One region of the Dehalobacter sp. DCA genome, then DNA from elsewhere that is predicted to be linked to it. Evidence: riboswitches for the same ligand, from Rfam matches in the RefSeq annotation. Region 1 holds a riboswitch; each other region holds the start of a gene.
The links. A riboswitch is a leader RNA that binds a small molecule or an ion and turns the genes downstream of it on or off. The one in region 1 is predicted to bind cobalamin.
Positions count from the first base shown of each region.

Region 2: linked by a shared signal. The riboswitch ahead of DHBDCA_RS05480 (ABC transporter ATP-binding protein) and the one ahead of cobT (nicotinate-nucleotide--dimethylbenzimidazole phosphoribosyltransferase) in region 1 are both predicted to bind cobalamin.
Region 3: linked by a shared signal. The riboswitch ahead of DHBDCA_RS03680 (cobyrinate a,c-diamide synthase) and the one ahead of cobT (nicotinate-nucleotide--dimethylbenzimidazole phosphoribosyltransferase) in region 1 are both predicted to bind cobalamin.
Region 4: linked by a shared signal. The riboswitch ahead of DHBDCA_RS14455 (energy-coupling factor ABC transporter permease) and the one ahead of cobT (nicotinate-nucleotide--dimethylbenzimidazole phosphoribosyltransferase) in region 1 are both predicted to bind cobalamin.

Region 1 covers NC_018866.1:634,919-639,009, reverse strand. The annotation lists gene DHBDCA_RS03125 (hypothetical protein) at 1-197, shown strand, start outside; gene DHBDCA_RS03120 (accessory gene regulator B family protein) at 402-866, shown strand; gene cobT (nicotinate-nucleotide--dimethylbenzimidazole phosphoribosyltransferase) at 961-2,079, opposite strand; cobalamin riboswitch at 2,183-2,359, opposite strand; gene DHBDCA_RS03110 (tetrahydromethanopterin S-methyltransferase subunit H family protein) at 2,521-3,474, shown strand; gene DHBDCA_RS03105 (hypothetical protein) at 3,684-4,091, shown strand, end outside.
Region 2 covers NC_018866.1:1,172,961-1,177,051, reverse strand. The annotation lists gene DHBDCA_RS05495 (4Fe-4S binding protein) at 1-338, shown strand, start outside; gene DHBDCA_RS05490 (Crp/Fnr family transcriptional regulator) at 658-1,323, shown strand; gene DHBDCA_RS14855 (FmdB family zinc ribbon protein) at 1,441-1,641, shown strand; cobalamin riboswitch at 1,699-1,879, shown strand; gene DHBDCA_RS05480 (ABC transporter ATP-binding protein) at 2,000-3,493, shown strand; gene DHBDCA_RS05475 (energy-coupling factor transporter transmembrane component T family protein) at 3,480-4,091, shown strand, end outside.
Region 3 covers NC_018866.1:777,300-781,390, forward strand. The annotation lists gene DHBDCA_RS03675 (bifunctional adenosylcobinamide kinase/adenosylcobinamide-phosphate guanylyltransferase) at 1-498, opposite strand, end outside; gene DHBDCA_RS03680 (cobyrinate a,c-diamide synthase) at 605-1,975, opposite strand; cobalamin riboswitch at 2,191-2,367, opposite strand; gene DHBDCA_RS03685 (ABC transporter ATP-binding protein) at 2,535-3,521, shown strand; gene DHBDCA_RS03690 (ABC transporter permease) at 3,541-4,091, shown strand, end outside.
Region 4 covers NC_018866.1:3,029,954-3,034,044, reverse strand. The annotation lists gene DHBDCA_RS14470 (2-hydroxyacyl-CoA dehydratase) at 1-243, shown strand, start outside; gene DHBDCA_RS14465 (alpha/beta-type small acid-soluble spore protein) at 310-537, opposite strand; gene rlmH (23S rRNA (pseudouridine(1915)-N(3))-methyltransferase RlmH) at 681-1,160, shown strand; cobalamin riboswitch at 1,293-1,471, shown strand; gene DHBDCA_RS14455 (energy-coupling factor ABC transporter permease) at 1,601-2,341, shown strand; gene DHBDCA_RS14450 (energy-coupling factor ABC transporter substrate-binding protein) at 2,344-2,685, shown strand; gene cbiQ (cobalt ECF transporter T component CbiQ) at 2,669-3,460, shown strand; gene DHBDCA_RS14440 (ATP-binding cassette domain-containing protein) at 3,460-4,091, shown strand, end outside.

The sequences.
Region 1 (4,091 bases):
ACAGGAATTACTGGGCGGCTCAGGGCTATGCCGATGAGTTCGTCTTTGATCTGATGCTGATGTCTAATCACTACGGCCTTGAAGGCTGTCAAAAGCAGATGGAAGACGGCGGCTCAGCTGATCCAGATAGTTATGTCCAGCGTGTCGCAGATTTCAAATATAATCTTGAGCAAAACCAAGGTGTAAATAACAAATAGCATATATCGAAGATTAACGCCGAGTAAAAAATACGAGGCGTTTTTTATATGCTGCCATTTCATATAGGACTATTATGTAATTTCAACAAACAATTTAGCAGGAAATACCAAAGGTACATAGAATTATATTTAGATGGCTATATTTTCTACATTATCCACAGAAAGGTAATTGATCTTATCATTTTCCAAAACAAAGACTGGAGGATGGGTGAACAATTGTTTGATCTCGAGGGTGTTGCACATCATTTGACAAATCGTATGGTAAAAGGTCAAGAAATGGACGCCGTCCATAAAGTGAAAATAGAATATGGTTTAGCCTTGCTTCTTGGGGTAATGATTGAATTAGTTCTAACCGTAGGGGTATCTGCAATATTCGGTACCATTGTGTATACGCTCGTGATAATGTTTTCTGCTTTGGCTTTACGGGTGTTTACCGGCGGTTCTCATTGTTCCAGCTACCGGCGCTGTCTGTTTTTTTCCATGGTTTTCTTTACCGGGTTGTCATTGGCTGCCAGATGGATCGCATCTCAAATTAACGTATATCCGTTGATCGAAGTGATCCTTATCCCTGCAAACCTCGGAATTCTTTTTCAGGCGTTTATGCAGACAGCTATCGGCAAGAATTTTGTATTAGCAAGTGACAAGCTGATGCAAAAGATTGGGATCTAATTAAACTATCAAGAGTTTCCATTATCGATGATTATGCAAAAAAGACATGCACGGATTATTTAGTACATGTCTTTTTTATCTTTCTTTGCAGATTTTAGAAGTCTCCGGTGGTAACTGCAGCTTGTTCAAATGTGGCCATTTCATCAGCGACTTTAAGGGCTGCCTCGACCATCGGGAACATCAGGGCGGCACCTGTGCCTTCTCCAAGTCTCATATGGAAGTCAAGTTTGGGTTTAAGCCCAAGCTGATGAAGCGCTAGATGCTGTCCAAGCTCTTCTGAACTATGAGAAGCAATCATATAGGAAGTGGACAGGGGTGCCAGTTTTGCTGCGGTTATTGCTGCAGCAGATGAAATGATGCCGTCGAGAATAATAGGTACACGTTGATAGGAAGCTTCGAGGATTGCTCCAACGAGCGCAGCAATTTCGAGTCCGCCGATTTTAGCCAGGGTGTCAATTGGCGTGGCAGGGTCACACTGATTAATTTCGATTGCGCATTTAATCACGTTTTGCTTATTAATCAGGGCATCATCTTTTAAGCCTGTTCCGCGGCCGGTAACATCCTCAACAGAGTGACCGGTAAACACAGAGATCAAGGCGGCGCTCGGTGTTGTATTGCCAATACCGACTTCACCTGTTGCTAACAGATTAACACCAGAGTCAATCGCATTGGCGGCAATTCTTGCACCTGTCAGTATTGCAAGCATGGCCTCTTGACGACTCATTGCCGGTCCTTTCGCCATATTGTCTGTTCCATTTTTAACCCGGTAGGCCATAAGCTCAGGAGCATCCAACGGGGTGGCAATGCCGATGTCCGTACTGATAACATCTGCTCCGGCATTCCGGGCGAGGACATTGATACCTGCACCGCCATTCAGGTAACTATAGAACATTTGTTTCGTGATTTCCTGAGGTGCAGCACTGACGCCTTCGACGACAACACCATGATCTCCGGCCATAAGCAGGACTGCTTTTTTATTGATTTTTGGATGCGTGGTGCCAAATATGCCTGCGAGCTGTTGTGCTATATCCTCTAAGACACCTAAGCTTCCGAGGGGCTTGATTTTCGCGTCTACACGGCTTTTCATGCCTGCCAAGGCTTCCTGATTGAGCGCTTTGATTCCACCCATCAGTTCTTGCAAGGCAATTTCAAGTTCCTGCTCAGTCGCATTTTTCAGATTTTCCAAACCATGAAATTTTGTAAGGCTGCTCATTTAAAAACCTCCAATTAAATATTTAAAAATAAATAAAACCCCACCACAAATATTCTTGTGGTCGGGATTTTGCCGTCATCACCGCCGCTTTCCATTACCCAGGAAAGACTTTTACCTCTTAGGCAGGCCTCCTGACTCAGACTCAAACGTCCTGAACGCACCTTCCCAGCATACGCCAGTGGATCAGCGGGGACTCGTCTATACAGTGGTGGGTCCGTATCGGATTAGACCGATTTTCCTATTCTCCCCTTAGTGGGGCACCTAAGATTGTATAAATATATTCAACTTCTATTAAGATAACGAAAATCATAAATAAAGTCAAGTCAAATTAATTTTTAAATAATCACTCAATCTGGCAATCGCTGTTAATTAATGGTTATTTGTAATGATCTATGGTATAATACGATTTGCTAAATCATCCAAAGAGATATCGGAGAAAAAATGTTTAAATATGACTTAACACCAAAAGTTTGCCGTATCTGTGACATGATTATCGGTGGCCAACCTGGAGATAATCCGCCTCTGCTGATATCCTCAATGTTTCATAATGGAGACCGTATTCTGGAAAGCCGCCGTGACAGGAAATTTGATCGTGAAAAAGCCCGTTCATACATTCTCAGGCAGGAAGAGCTGTCCGATCAGACAGGGATACCTGCCATAGTAGCTATGACAGCGGTTTCCGCAGATGAGATGAAGGAATATATTGATTTTTACCTTACAATCAGCAACCGCCCTTTTGCTATTGACATTTGGGGCGAAAAAGCGCGTCTTGATGCGGCAGAATATGCTGCCGGTCTTGGTATTCAGGACAAAATTTTATATAACAGCATTACACCCTGGGATAAAGACATGATCGGCCAGGCAGCGGCATTAAAAGAATTGGGAATCAAACACGCGGTCCTGCAGGTCTTTGATGAAACGAACCAGACTCCTTCCGGCAGGGTACAGGCATGCCGTGAAATGCTGACAGCCATTGGAGCGAAAGATTTTGCCTCGGTCTTGATCGATACGACAGTCATGAATCTTCCGTCCATTTCTTTTTCAGCCCTGGCAGGCAAACAAATCAAAGCGGAAACCGGTTGGCCGGTTGGATCAGCTCCTGCTAATGGGACGTATATGTGGAAAGAAAGCCGGGAGATATGGGGTGGGGAAGGCTTTTCTGCCATGAATGCTGCAGTGCATGCAGTATCGGCCGTCCTGTGGAGCGATTTCTTATTTTATGGTCCGATCAAAGCGGCTCCAAGCGTACTGCCTGCTGTAGCGGCAGCTTCAATGATAGTTTCAACTTTGGCTTATGACGAAAGCCAGGAGCTGCCGGCTAATCCTACTCATCCGTTGAATAAATATTTTTATGATTTTGCACAGAAACTGGTAGAATTCGATAAAACCAAATAAAAAACAATTGTCGTAATTTTGTAAGTGAATGTATAGGACAAACAGCTCCTTTCTGAAGTGGATCCTGTTGAGGATACTGCCTGGAAGGAGCTGTTTATATATTTATATATTAGAAATTATTTCTACTTTTTCACAAGGAGTTATTTTTAACTATACCTTACCATATATTGGTACTGTTGCTGTAATCGGATAAAAGTGAGGGCAATAATTTGATTATAAAAGACATATTTGAAACGTTTTTGTCTAAAACACTTTATCAGCTAAAACGGTTAAATGCCAGACAAATATGGGGGATATTCATCGCACTGATCGCAGTATTCATTGGCCTTTATTTCTGTGAGGAGTTATTTCTAAGCAATCCTGTAGGGATAAATATAGATCATCTAGGTGTCTTTGCCCAAATTCTTCAAGCACCCGTATTTCAAGCGATAAGAATCGTCTTATATATTTTATTATGGTTATTAATGATTAAGCTGCCGTTTCTAAGTTTTAAAACGATTGGCATTAAAACACCTTACGGAGAGCTTAGCATGGAGGCTATATTGTCTGAGTCTGCCGTTATTAAAAATGCCATGCTGAATGAAGTCAGTGTTGCCTTGATGGGGATATTAAGAATC
Region 2 (4,091 bases), 540 kb from region 1:
TAAAATGTAATCATCATGTAGCGACATGGCTGCAAAAGATTAAATACATGTTAGTTTGGATCGTACTGATTGTATGCTTTTGCTTGAAATCACCAAGTGTAGGAGGTAGTTATGAGCCTTTTGGAGTCCTGTTCGGATTTCAGGGGGTGAGTGTGCAATGGATACTGCTCAGTATTATCCTGGTTGTATCGCTGTTTATTAGAAGATTTTGGTGTTTATATTTTTGTCCGGTCGGGGTGATCAATGAAATCATCATGAAAGTAAGACGGTTCGTAAATTCCCTTTTCCAAAAGAAACAGGAACAAGGTATTCTAACGAATAAAGGAAGGTCACTATGAGGCACCTTGGCTTTAAGGAAATATTTTTCTGTACTTTGACAGCAATCATCTTATTTTTAGTTATGATCTTAGTATTTAGCAACATAGAACAACTCTTATAACCATTCACCAGCGTTAATTAAATTGACGCTCGTCGTTAGATGTCCATTATCTGCATACTGTATCCACGAAGAAGAACAATAATATATAATCAAGGTAGGGTAGTTCTGTCTGTCCGTGTCTCTAATTACCAAGAGACTTAGGTAGGACAAGGAAACATAATTACATTTTCACACATTAATTAGTCTAAATACAAGGCTAAGTACAAGGGAGTGTAATCATGAGTGATAATGATATACCGTGGCTGAAACACACAAAATTATTCCGGTCGCCAATAGATGGATGGAAGAAAGTTTTTGCGGATAGAGAAAGATTGTTATATCCCAAAGGAAGCATTATTATTAAACAAGGCATTACGATTGAGAAGCTATTATATATTTTTACAGGGACGGTTGAATATTCGAAAGTTGACGAAGAAGGCAATGAGGTTCTCATTGATGTCTTGGGTGCAAATAATTTATTTATGATTGCTCCATTGTTTACCGGTATTCCCCCTCTCGGTTCATTTACGGCTGTTGAAGACACAGTAGCAGCTGCAATTTCAATTCAGGAAATGAAAAGCTTGATGAAGTCTGATTTTACGCTTACTGAAGAGTTGCTCTACGACCTTTCAATGAAAAGTAATAACCACATAAAACGGCTGCAAAAACATTACGCTTACAAGGTAGACCATAGAATTATCGAAACTTTGTGTGCACTTGCTGATCAACAAGGGATGCGATTATTTATCAATCAACAAGGTTTGGCTGAACTTGCAGATACAACAAGAGTAACGGTATCAAAATTATTTCGCGATTTGAAATCTGAGAACATTATACGGCCAATATATGGAGGGATCATTATACAGGATTATAGCCGTCTAAAAAACTGGCAGAAACATATTTAAAGATCTGTAATTAAGACCAGCTAGTATTTTCTCCTGATGTCATACGGATATAATGTTAGGGACGCAATGAATTTATTATTGATTTGATGAAGAAAAGATATTTTAGGAGGTTATTAAATGCCAACTTATGACTTTATTTGCGAAAAGTGTGGTCACAAGTTTTCTGTTTTTTGTAGTGTTAGTTCAAGAGACAAACAAGTATGTCCGCAGTGCGCTGATGATAAAATAAGTCAGCGGTTTACAACGGTTAATACCTATGGAGTTAAAGGTGGTAAAACCTGTTCATCTGGGAAATGCGGTTCTGGCTGCAAATGTTAGGATCTGCACCATCTTTTCTCTTGACTTTTCTCCAATTTCATTTAGAATAATACGTAATAATCATATATTCTTTTTGGTGTCTCTTATGGAGAAGAATAGGGAATCAGGTGCAAATCCTGGACGGACCCACCGCTGTAAATAGTTGTGATGACTGTACAATGCCACTGAGAAATTGGGAAGGCACAGAAGTCGGTTAAAACTATGAGTCAGAAGACCTGCCAATAAAGATATCGTAATGAAGCGACGGTAAAGTTTCAGTTTGAGAGTTAGTATCTCTCAAAACTGGAACTTTTTTTATTTTGCATGCATGTAGTTTACATGTATATAGTTTACATTTTTATATGGAGGCTTTCATCCGATGGAACCTGCGGTACAGCTTAAAATAGAATCTCTTACTTTTCCGCCTGAGACAAAGAAAGTGTTAAAAGATATCGACTTAACCATCAATAAAGGAGATTTTATCGCCATTACAGGGGAAGCGGCATCGAGAAAATCGATGTTGCTCCATAGCATCACCGGAGCAGCGCCTCAATTTTTCAATGGGCAGTTAAACGGCACCATTAGGGTCATGGGGCAAGATATCCATGATATTCCCCTGGCCAAAATGTGCGATCACATCGGCTATATGATGCAGGAGCCGCAAAATCAAATTGTCAGTATCACGGTAGAGGAAGAAGTGGCTTTTGGTATTGCCAATATGGAACTTCCTTGGGAGGAAATGAAGAACAGAGTCAAAAAAACGTTGCAATTCGTTGGACTGGAGGGTTTTGAACAAAGAAATACGGATGGACTGTCCGGCGGACAAGCCCAAAGAGTGGTATTGGCAAGTGTTCTCGCTATGGAAACTCCCATTCTTGTTTTAGACCAGCCCACCGCAGAATTAGACTTAAAGGGAAAACAAGACCTCTATTCTCATATCGGTTTTTTAAATAAAGAAAAGGGAGCTACCGTGATTATGGTGATGGACCGGGCCTGTGATATTCTCCCTTATACCAATCGTATTCTTATCATGGCTGAAGGAACAATCAAAGAAGAATGCAGCCCTGATGACTATCAGAAACGTTTAAATAAAACAAGGCCAGCAAGAAACATTACGGCAGCAAATGAAAAAATAATTGAAGTGAAGGATCTATCCTTTACCTATAAAGGAGATTTTAAGGGATGTGAAAAAATCAATTTAGCCATTAATCAAGGGGATTTTATTGGGTTGATTGGACTCAATGGTTCAGGGAAAACGACGCTCTTAAAGTTAATGGAAGGTTTGCTTGTCCCGGATGCTGGTGCGATTCAGATATTTGGCAAACCCCTGACCAAAAGAAATTTAGCAACCATACGCAGTCAAATAGGTTTTCTGTTTCAAAACCCTGATCTTCAAATCTTTACGAACACAGTAAAAGACGAGGTAGCTTTTATTTTAAGAACAAGAAAACTGCCGGAAGAGGAAATTGAAGAGAAGGTGAATGGAATTTTAGCTGAAGTCGGGCTGTTGGCATACGCCGATATTCATCCTCATAGGCTCAGCCGCTGCCAGCGTCAGAAACTGGCAATTGCCTCTGTTTTAGTAGGAGGTCCCGAGATTATCATGGCTGATGAACCAACCTCAGGCTTAGATGAAGAACAAAGTACTCTGATCATGGAGCTGCTTTCTGCATTTCAGCAACAAGGTAAAACGGTTATTCTCGTTACCCATGACCTGAGTTTGGCCAAACAATATACCAATCGAATCATGGCGATGCATAAGCACCATCTGGCATTGGATATTGCGACCCCAAAAATTGGTTCTTTTGAAAAAACATTGAAGGACATCGGATTAGATTTTCAGAAGGAGGGCATTGCTTATGGCCTTCATTGAAGAAATTGATCCGCGCACGAAGTTGGTATGGTGTTTAACACTGATCCTTACAGCTTTGCTTTCGCAGAATCTGATCCAGGAAATTGGGATGATTGCATTGGTAATGATTACGGATTGTATTTTTTCTAACCATTTAAAAAAATATAAAATACTTTTGCCTGTAATGCTTTTAGTAGCCTCGCAAATTCTTGTGATACAGCTTTTGTTCTGCCGGGATGGAGAACTTGTTTGGCAGTGGGGAATCGTATCTGTTTATACTGGCGCTATTCCGGCCGCTGCTTTAGGTATTACCCGCACGGTAGCTATAACCTTTGCTGCCGTTCAGTTTATGACCTGGACTTCTGCCACAGATGCCGCTTTAATGCTCATATCATGGCGTGTTCCTTATCGCTATGCCATGTTAGTTGTTATGACAAAACGGTTTTTTCCTCTGATGCAAAAGGAATATCTGGCAATTTCAGAGAGTCAATCTGTTCGGGGTTATCCCTCTGAAGGGATTAAAAATAGAATAAAAAATCTTCCGTTAACGTTTATGCCGTTGCTATATCGTACAGTCCGGCATACTTCAGATATTGCTCTTTCGATGGAATTAAAAGGC
Region 3 (4,091 bases), 140 kb from region 1:
CGCGCAGACTGATTCAATCACTACATCTGCAGCAGCGGCAATTGCCGAATTTATTTCAGCCAGTACACGGATATAGCCGGCTGTAAAATCATCATAGGCTTTGAAATCCTCAAATATCGTACTGGTTACGATAACGGTGTTCGGTACGGTCACCGATAGCAACCGGATATCATTGATGATGCAGTCAATGGTATCCTGTGGGCTGCGCTCCTGCAGATACATTTCGTTGGCAATCAGGTTGCCCATGCACTCGAGTAAAGCGGTATGGCAGCCGCTGAGAACAGGGATCTTATCGAAAAGTCCGTAAGAAAACTCAAAGGTATCGAACCCTTTGCCGTCCCGCATTCGACGGTGCTTGACCACCCGGTTGCAGCACTCTTCATCTGAGGCAGCCATTGTTGCAATATAGGCCATTTTTCCTTTATTCAAACTGACAGCTAAGTTTTCTGCTATTTCAGACTTTCCGCTGGCAACGCCTCCGCTGACCAAAGCCAACATTTACTCACCGCCTCTTTCCTTTCACAAAAATATCCCTTTATCTTTTATTATCTATCATCTATCGATCATCAAGCGATTCAAACTTTTCCAGCTTATACACGCCTGACTAACCCATCCTAGCGGTTCGAAAGCTGCGGCATTTCCGGATAAACGAACGGGCAAACTCCGGATTCCCCCAGAGATGAAGGTGGGGATAGCCGGCAACGAGGTTCTCATCGGCATGGATGCAGTCCCACGTTTTGCTGCCGGATGAATTTACTGCCGTAAAACTGCTGCCGTTGGCCGTCGAATCAGAGTAATGAAATTCATGCGCATTGATCTTGCCGCCTTTGTCGCACAGCAAGTTGTCCTTTTGCGCCGTCAGTGTAATATAACCGAAACGGTTCAGTTTATCCGTCAGTACAGCATCCCCTTCTAAATACCCTGCCATTGGATAAGGTTTGCCGTCCTTGTCAGCAATACGTTCCAATAAATACATGAACCCGCCGCACTCAGCTATACAGGGAGTATTATTGGAGAGAACATGCCTGATGCTTGCCAGCATCGATGTATTCCTGGCCAACTGTCCGGTATATAATTCCGGATAACCGCCGCCGAGAATCAGTCCGTCACATTCCGGTACAGCTTGATCATCAAGCGGACTAAAATACTGCAGTTCCGCTCCCAATGTTTCCAAAAGGTCGAGGCTGTCCTGGTAATAAAAACAAAAGGCTTTATCTCTGGCTACGGCGACTTTAACAGCAGAGATTCTCTCGATCCCGGCCTCATGATAGTCTATTTCTGCGGCCCTGCCTGCAATACGCAGCAGCTGTTTCAGATCAATGGATTCTCTGGCCTGTATGGCCAGTAATTTCATTTTTTGCTGCAAGTCTTCCACTTCCGATGCTGTAATTAATCCAAGATGCCTGCTTTCCAGCGCGCATTCTTTGAGTTTCGGAAAGTAACCGACCGCCTGGATATCCGTCTCTTTTTCGATCATTTCCTTATACTGCGGGTATAGGGAAGGTGTAAGATTATTCAGAATAACGCCCTTGATCCCGTTGTCCGGTCTAAAATGGCAGAAGCCTTGGATCAAGGCTGCAATTGAGATTGCTGAACCGGCACAATTGACAATAAGGATAACAGGCGTTTGCGTTACTGCAGCCAAATGGTAAGAACTTGCCACGGTACTGCCAATGCCTAGCCCGTCATAATAACCCATTACTCCTTCTAAAACAGCGATTTGCGACTGTTCGGAATTCTTGACCAGCAAATACCGGCATACCTCTTCCGATAGCATAAACAAATCCAGATTCCGTGATTTTGTCCCAATGACTTCGGTATGAAACATCGGATCAATATAGTCCGGCCCACATTTAAACGCAGCAGGATTAACTCCTTGCTCCAGAAGGGCTTGTAACACCGCACAAGTAATTGTGGTCTTGCCGCTGCTGCTGCCTGCAGCAGCAAACATAATACGTGGAATAACTGCTTTCATGACTTGTTCTCCGTTTCTATCGAAGCTATCAAAGCTGAGATGGTCCGTAGACATCGCCGCTCCTTGCCGTCCATGGCATCGCGGCATTCGTCCATCCATGGACATCAAAAAACCTCTCTAACCGGCGGTTGGAAGAGGTTTTACTTACACAATCTGCAAACAGTCTAAAACACTTCTGCACGATTCGTATGCTACACCTTTCATCCTCCGTGAAAACAGTGCAAAATGGCTCAGGCAGGTCTTCCGACTCGGTTTCAAAGCAAATTCAGCCTTCCCATTGTAAACAGTGGCAACTTTGAATTTGCTCCACCTTACGGCGGCGGGACCGTACAGGTATTTCACCTGTTTCCCTATTATTGCAAAATGATGCAACCTAAGCGATTACATTATATCAGAAGACGCACAACGTGTCCACCCGCAATCTGCGGAACAGTATATAGCCTTCTCCTTGCCTTCTCCCTACATGATATTTGATATTTTCACAGACACGGCCTTGCTCTTCCTCCCTCCTTTTGATACGCTAGGAAAAAAGAACAGCAATCCACGGAGGTACCCTCTCATGTCTTATTCTCTTCCAACCGAAATCATTTCAGCCCAAAACCTGACGAAACGGTTCGGAGATTTCACTGCAGTTGACACGATCTCTTTTACTGTCCGGCAAGGAGAGTGTTTTGGACTTCTTGGTCCAAACGGCGCCGGCAAAACGTCCCTAGCCAGAATGGCTTTTGGCTTGTCCCCGAGAACAGAGGGCCATCTGACGGTTTTCGGTCAGGATATTTCGGAGCATTCCCGGGAAATTAAAGCACGTCTCGGTGTTGTTGCCCAGGAAGACAACCTTGACCCGGAACTGACGGTTCTGGAAAACCTGCTGGTCTATGCCTCCTATTATCGTCTGCCGCGTAGTATAGCCAGGGAACGGGCTTTTGAAATCCTGGACTTTATGGATCTTCGAAGTAAAGCCAATGCGGTCGTCGACGAGCTGTCCGGCGGCATGAAACGTCGTCTGACAATTGGACGAGCGTTGATCAACCGTCCGGAGCTATTGATTCTCGATGAGCCAACCACCGGGCTTGATCCATACGCCCGTCATATGGTCTGGCAGCGTCTGCGGCAATTAAAAGAAAGCGGTACGACCATGCTGCTGACAACACACTATCTTGAAGAAGCCAGTCATCTCTGCGACCGACTGATCATCATCAATCAGGGAAAAATTCTCGAGCAAGGTGTACCGGAAGATCTTATTGATAAGCATGTCGGGCAATATGCGCTGGAACTCGGGGTAAGTCCGGATATGCAAAATAAGCTCCTGCACTGGAGCTCTGAGTGGCTGAAATCTTTTCAACAAATTGGTGATGATCTGGTCCTCTATTCTGATAACGGACCAGCCATGGCTGACAACCTGAATCAAAGAATTGCCGGTGAACACCTTCCTGTCAGCTATCAGCGCCTGAGACCGACGAATCTCGAAGATGTTTTTCTGAAACTGACCGGCGAAACGCTTCATGGTGTCCGTGGCGGGTTTGAGAAATCATATGAAGACCGCTGATGATATGGAGGATAAGAGGATGAAAATAGTTAAACCTGATCTTAATCCCGTACTGACCTTCAAGGTATTTCTGCGGAATCTGAAGGTTTTCGGCAAAACCTGGAAAGCCAATTTGATGTTTAATTTTCTGGAGCCGCTGCTTTATCTCTGGGCCATGGGCTTTGGTCTGGGCGTTTATATTACGCAGATCAACGGGCTTTCCTACCTTGATTTTCTGGCTCCGGGGCTGATCGCATCTTCAGCGATGTTTGCTGTGACTTATGAAATGACCTACAACAGCTATACACGGATGTCCAAGGAAAAAATATTTCACAGCATGGTTGTTACGCCGGTAAGCATGGACGACATCGTCCTCGGCGAAATCCTGTACGGCACGTTCAAAGGCGTTCTTTACGGTGCGGTTTTCTCTATTGTCGTCGCTTTGTTCGGCATCGTCCGCTCCCCGTATGCCCTGCTCATCTTTGTCCCACTGATCCTCATGTCCGTCATCTTTTCCAATCTCTCTTTAATTTGGACGAGTCTCGCTCCCAATTATGACTCTTTCGGCTATTTCTTTACGCTGCTGATTTC
Region 4 (4,091 bases), 670 kb from region 1:
CCTATCGATTACGATCCGGGTGCCAGCCAGGTGAATCAAATCAACAGAATTAAATTGATGCTTTCAGTCGCTTTCAAAAATATGGAGAAGGCGGAAGCAGTCAATAATGCCAATACAAACGATAAAAACAAAATGAATAACAACGCCGAGCAAATTCAATCTACACTTGGCGAGGGAGCGGCAGCTTTGCATAACACTGAAGAGGGTACAGAGCAGTCGTATTCCGAACAAAAGATTATTTAACAAAAAACCTCTTCAGTATTGTACGCTGAAGAAGTTTTGAATATTTATTAAAGTAGATTAGGAATACTAAATGAGTCCGTTATTCTGTTTCATCTGTTGTTCGGCATAGGCGATCATTTTTTTGACCATCTGGCCGCCGATCGGGCCGCCTTCCAGACCATTCTGCCTGGCAGTAACATCGCCTTTATAGTGATCGTTATTTTCCCTTACAAAATCAAGATGGCCGATTTCAGCCGCAGCCTCCATTTTTAGATTCTGCAGCAGCTTTTTTTTGCTTTCACTTGTTCTGCTCATTTTTTTCACCTCCATCAATATTATTGACACTTTTGAAAAAAATTTTCATTGTAAATAATCCAATATTAGAGAGATTTAACCTTCAAGTTTTTGATTGCAAATATTTGGACGCAGACATAGTGACTGGAGTTGGGGAAAACATGCTGCAGATCAAAATTCTGGCGGTAGGGAAAATCAAAGAAAATTATTTAAGAGAAGGGCTGAAGGAATACACCAAGCGTCTTGGCGCGTACATCCGGCTTGAGATGATTGAAGTTGAGGACGAACCATGCCCCGAAAAGGCATCAGCTGTCGACGAAGCAAAAGTAAAACAAAAAGAAGCTGAAAAGGTCCTTAAATTAATTTCACCTCAGGATTATGTGGTTTTGCTGGATCTTCTGGGAAAGGAACTTTCTTCACCCGAACTTGCCGCTTTGTTTGATGAAAAAGGACTTTCGGGCCAGAGCCGGATCACTTTTGTGATCGGCGGATCTCTCGGTACGGCAGATGAAATCCGAAAACGCGCCGATTACCGGTGGTCGTTCTCGAAGCTTACCTTTCCGCATCAGATGATCAGGCTTGTCCTGCTGGAGCAGATTTACCGGGCGTGCAAGATCAGCAAAGGTGAACCCTACCACAAATAGAATTGATGGAGGTAAAGATACTTCAATTAATATGTTCAAGGCTAAAGTAAAAATAATATTGATTCCTTGTCGAAAGAGCGATATAATGAATCAGGATTAAAACTGAATAGACAGAACAGGTGTTGAATGAAGCTAATAATCTGATATGCTGATATGCACATCATTCAATGAATAAGGAAAGTCGGGTAGAAGCCCGCGCGGTCACGCCGCTGTGAAAGTGGAGTTCTTCAGGTATACCACTGGGAAACTGGGAAGGTCTGAAGATCGATGATGCTTAAGCCAGAAGACCTACCTGTTTTAGTGTCTCACCATATACTCTACGAGTGATAGAGAGGGGGATGTTATGTGCAAGACCGAGGAAAACTTCCTAGCATATGAGCCTCTCGACGTAAGATGTTGAGAGGTTTTTTGTTTCATATCTTATATAGGAGAGTTTGACGATGATAAATAAAAAGATTTGGATAATGGGTCTCGTACTTATGTTTATGTTCTTGCCCCGGCAGACATATGCCATGCATATCATGGAGGGTTTCCTTCCTGCGGGTTGGTGTATTGCCTGGGGTGCTTTGGCAATACCTTTTGTTCTAGCTGGTTTTTTCTCTATCAGAAGAACCGTTGGAGAGCATCCCAAAACATTAATGCTTTTGGCGATGGCAGGCGCCTTTGCTTTTGTTTTGTCTTCCCTGAAGATTCCTTCCGTTACAGGAAGCAGTTCACATCCTACAGGAGTTGGCTTTGGCGCTATCTTGTTCGGACCGACCGCGATGGCGGTAATTGGCTTGATCATACTGCTGTTTCAGGCCATCTTACTGGCTCATGGGGGATTGACAACGTTGGGGGCAAATACTTTTTCGATGGGAATTGTGGGGCCGCTGATAGCTTTTGCTACATATAAAATTGTGAAGAAAGCAAATGGACCGCAGTGGCTTGCTGTGTTTCTCGCTGCCGCACTTGGGGATTTATTTACTTACGTCACGACATCGATACAGCTTGCACTGGCGTTTCCTGCTGAAACAGGCGGCGTTATGGCGTCACTAACCAAGTTTTTAGGTATTTTTGCCTTAACGCAAGTACCATTGGCGATCAGTGAAGGTATTTTGACAGTGCTAATATTTAAGGCGATTTCATCCTATGCCGGGGATGAGCTTAAAGACTTAAAAATACTTTCAAAGGGGGTCTGAAAATGTCTGTAGAAACGATGAAACCGAAGAATAAAAATCGGGTTATCATAACAAATATTATTTTAATTACGATTGTCATAGCGCTTGCCGTTATACCCCTCATTGTGCAAAAAAATGCGGAATTTGCTGGAGCTGACAGCCAAGCTGAACAAGCTATAACAGAACTTAACGGGAATTACCAAGCCTGGTTCTCACCGATTTGGGAGCCGCCCAGCGGAGAAATTGAAAGCTTGTTGTTTGCGCTTCAGGCAGCCGTCGGAGCAGGTGTTTTGGGCTACGGGTTAGGTTATCTGCGGGGTCGTAAGAAAAAGGAAGAACCGGTAAACAATGATTTACATCGATAAATACGCTTATTTATCCAAACTTAAACAGACAAATCCATTGCAAAAGCTAGTCTTAGCCATTTTGGTTTTGGGGGTCTGTCTCTGGGCTGAATCCGTTGCGGTGTCAATTTTGACGCTCCTGATAATGGGTTGGTATACCGTTTGCAAAGGCGGTACACCTGTTGGAATTTTTATTAGACTGATGCTTGTCCCGCTTTCCTTTTTAGTGATCGGCGTTTTAACCATTGCGGTCAATGTTTCAGGGGACAAAGATGTTTTTGTATTCTCTGTATATGCATTTGGCATGTATATCGGGGTGTCGCAGTCCGGTATTCTAAGTGCGGCAAATCTGTTTTTTAAAGCGCTTGGCGCGGTTTCCTGTCTGTATTATTTATCGCTGAGTACACCGATGGTAGACCTGCTGGCAGTTCTTCGGAAGCTTAAAGTTCCAAGACTGATGGTTGAATTGATGGGACTGATCTACCGGTTTATCTTTGTATTTTTGGAAACGGCAGACACCATGTTTACGGCGCAGAATTCCCGCTTGGGCTATGCGGGGCTTTCTTCCGGATACCGTTCACTGGCGGCTCTGGCGTCGTCACTTTTTATCCGGTCTTATCAAAGGGCGGATGAACTGTATATTGCGCTTGAAGCCAGGGGATATGATGGTGAGCTCAGTGTGATCCATGAGCAGGCGGAGACTCATTGGACAGAATATATTCCGATTGTGCTGATTAACCTATTCCTGATTGCAGTTGCGCTGTTTTCCAAACAATTGACAGGAGGCTTGCTATAATGGCCGAAAATGGCTTGATTGAAAACGTGGAGGCTAAAAATATCTTGGAAGTCAGAAATCTCCACTACATCTACAGTGATGGAACCCAGGCCTTAAAGGCCCTGTCACTCGGGATTAAACAGGGGAAAACGACGGCAGTCCTCGGAAGCAACGGTGCTGGAAAATCAACGTTGCTGCTTTCCTTTAACGGCATCAATAAGCCGTCAGGCGGCGAAGTCCTATTCAAGGGCTTGCCGCTGGATTATTCAATAAAAGGTCTCAAACAGCTTCGAAAATCTGTTGGCATTGTTTTTCAGGATCCGGACAAGCAGTTGTTTTCAGCCAGTGTCTATCAGGATATCTCCTTTGGCGCGATGAACCTGAAGCTGCCTGAGGAGGAAGTCCGCAGAAGGGTGGATCTAGCCATGAAGAGAACCGGGATATCCCACCTGAAAGACAAGCCCACACACAGCCTCAGTTTTGGCCAGAAAAAACGTGCAGCCATTGCCGGCGTTCTGGTAATGGAGCCGGAAGTGCTTATTCTGGATGAACCGACTGCAGGGCCTGACCCACTCGGAGTCAGTGAGCTAATGAAGCTGCTCAGAAAACTGCAAATTGAGCTGAATTTGTCCGTCGTGATCTCAACGCACGA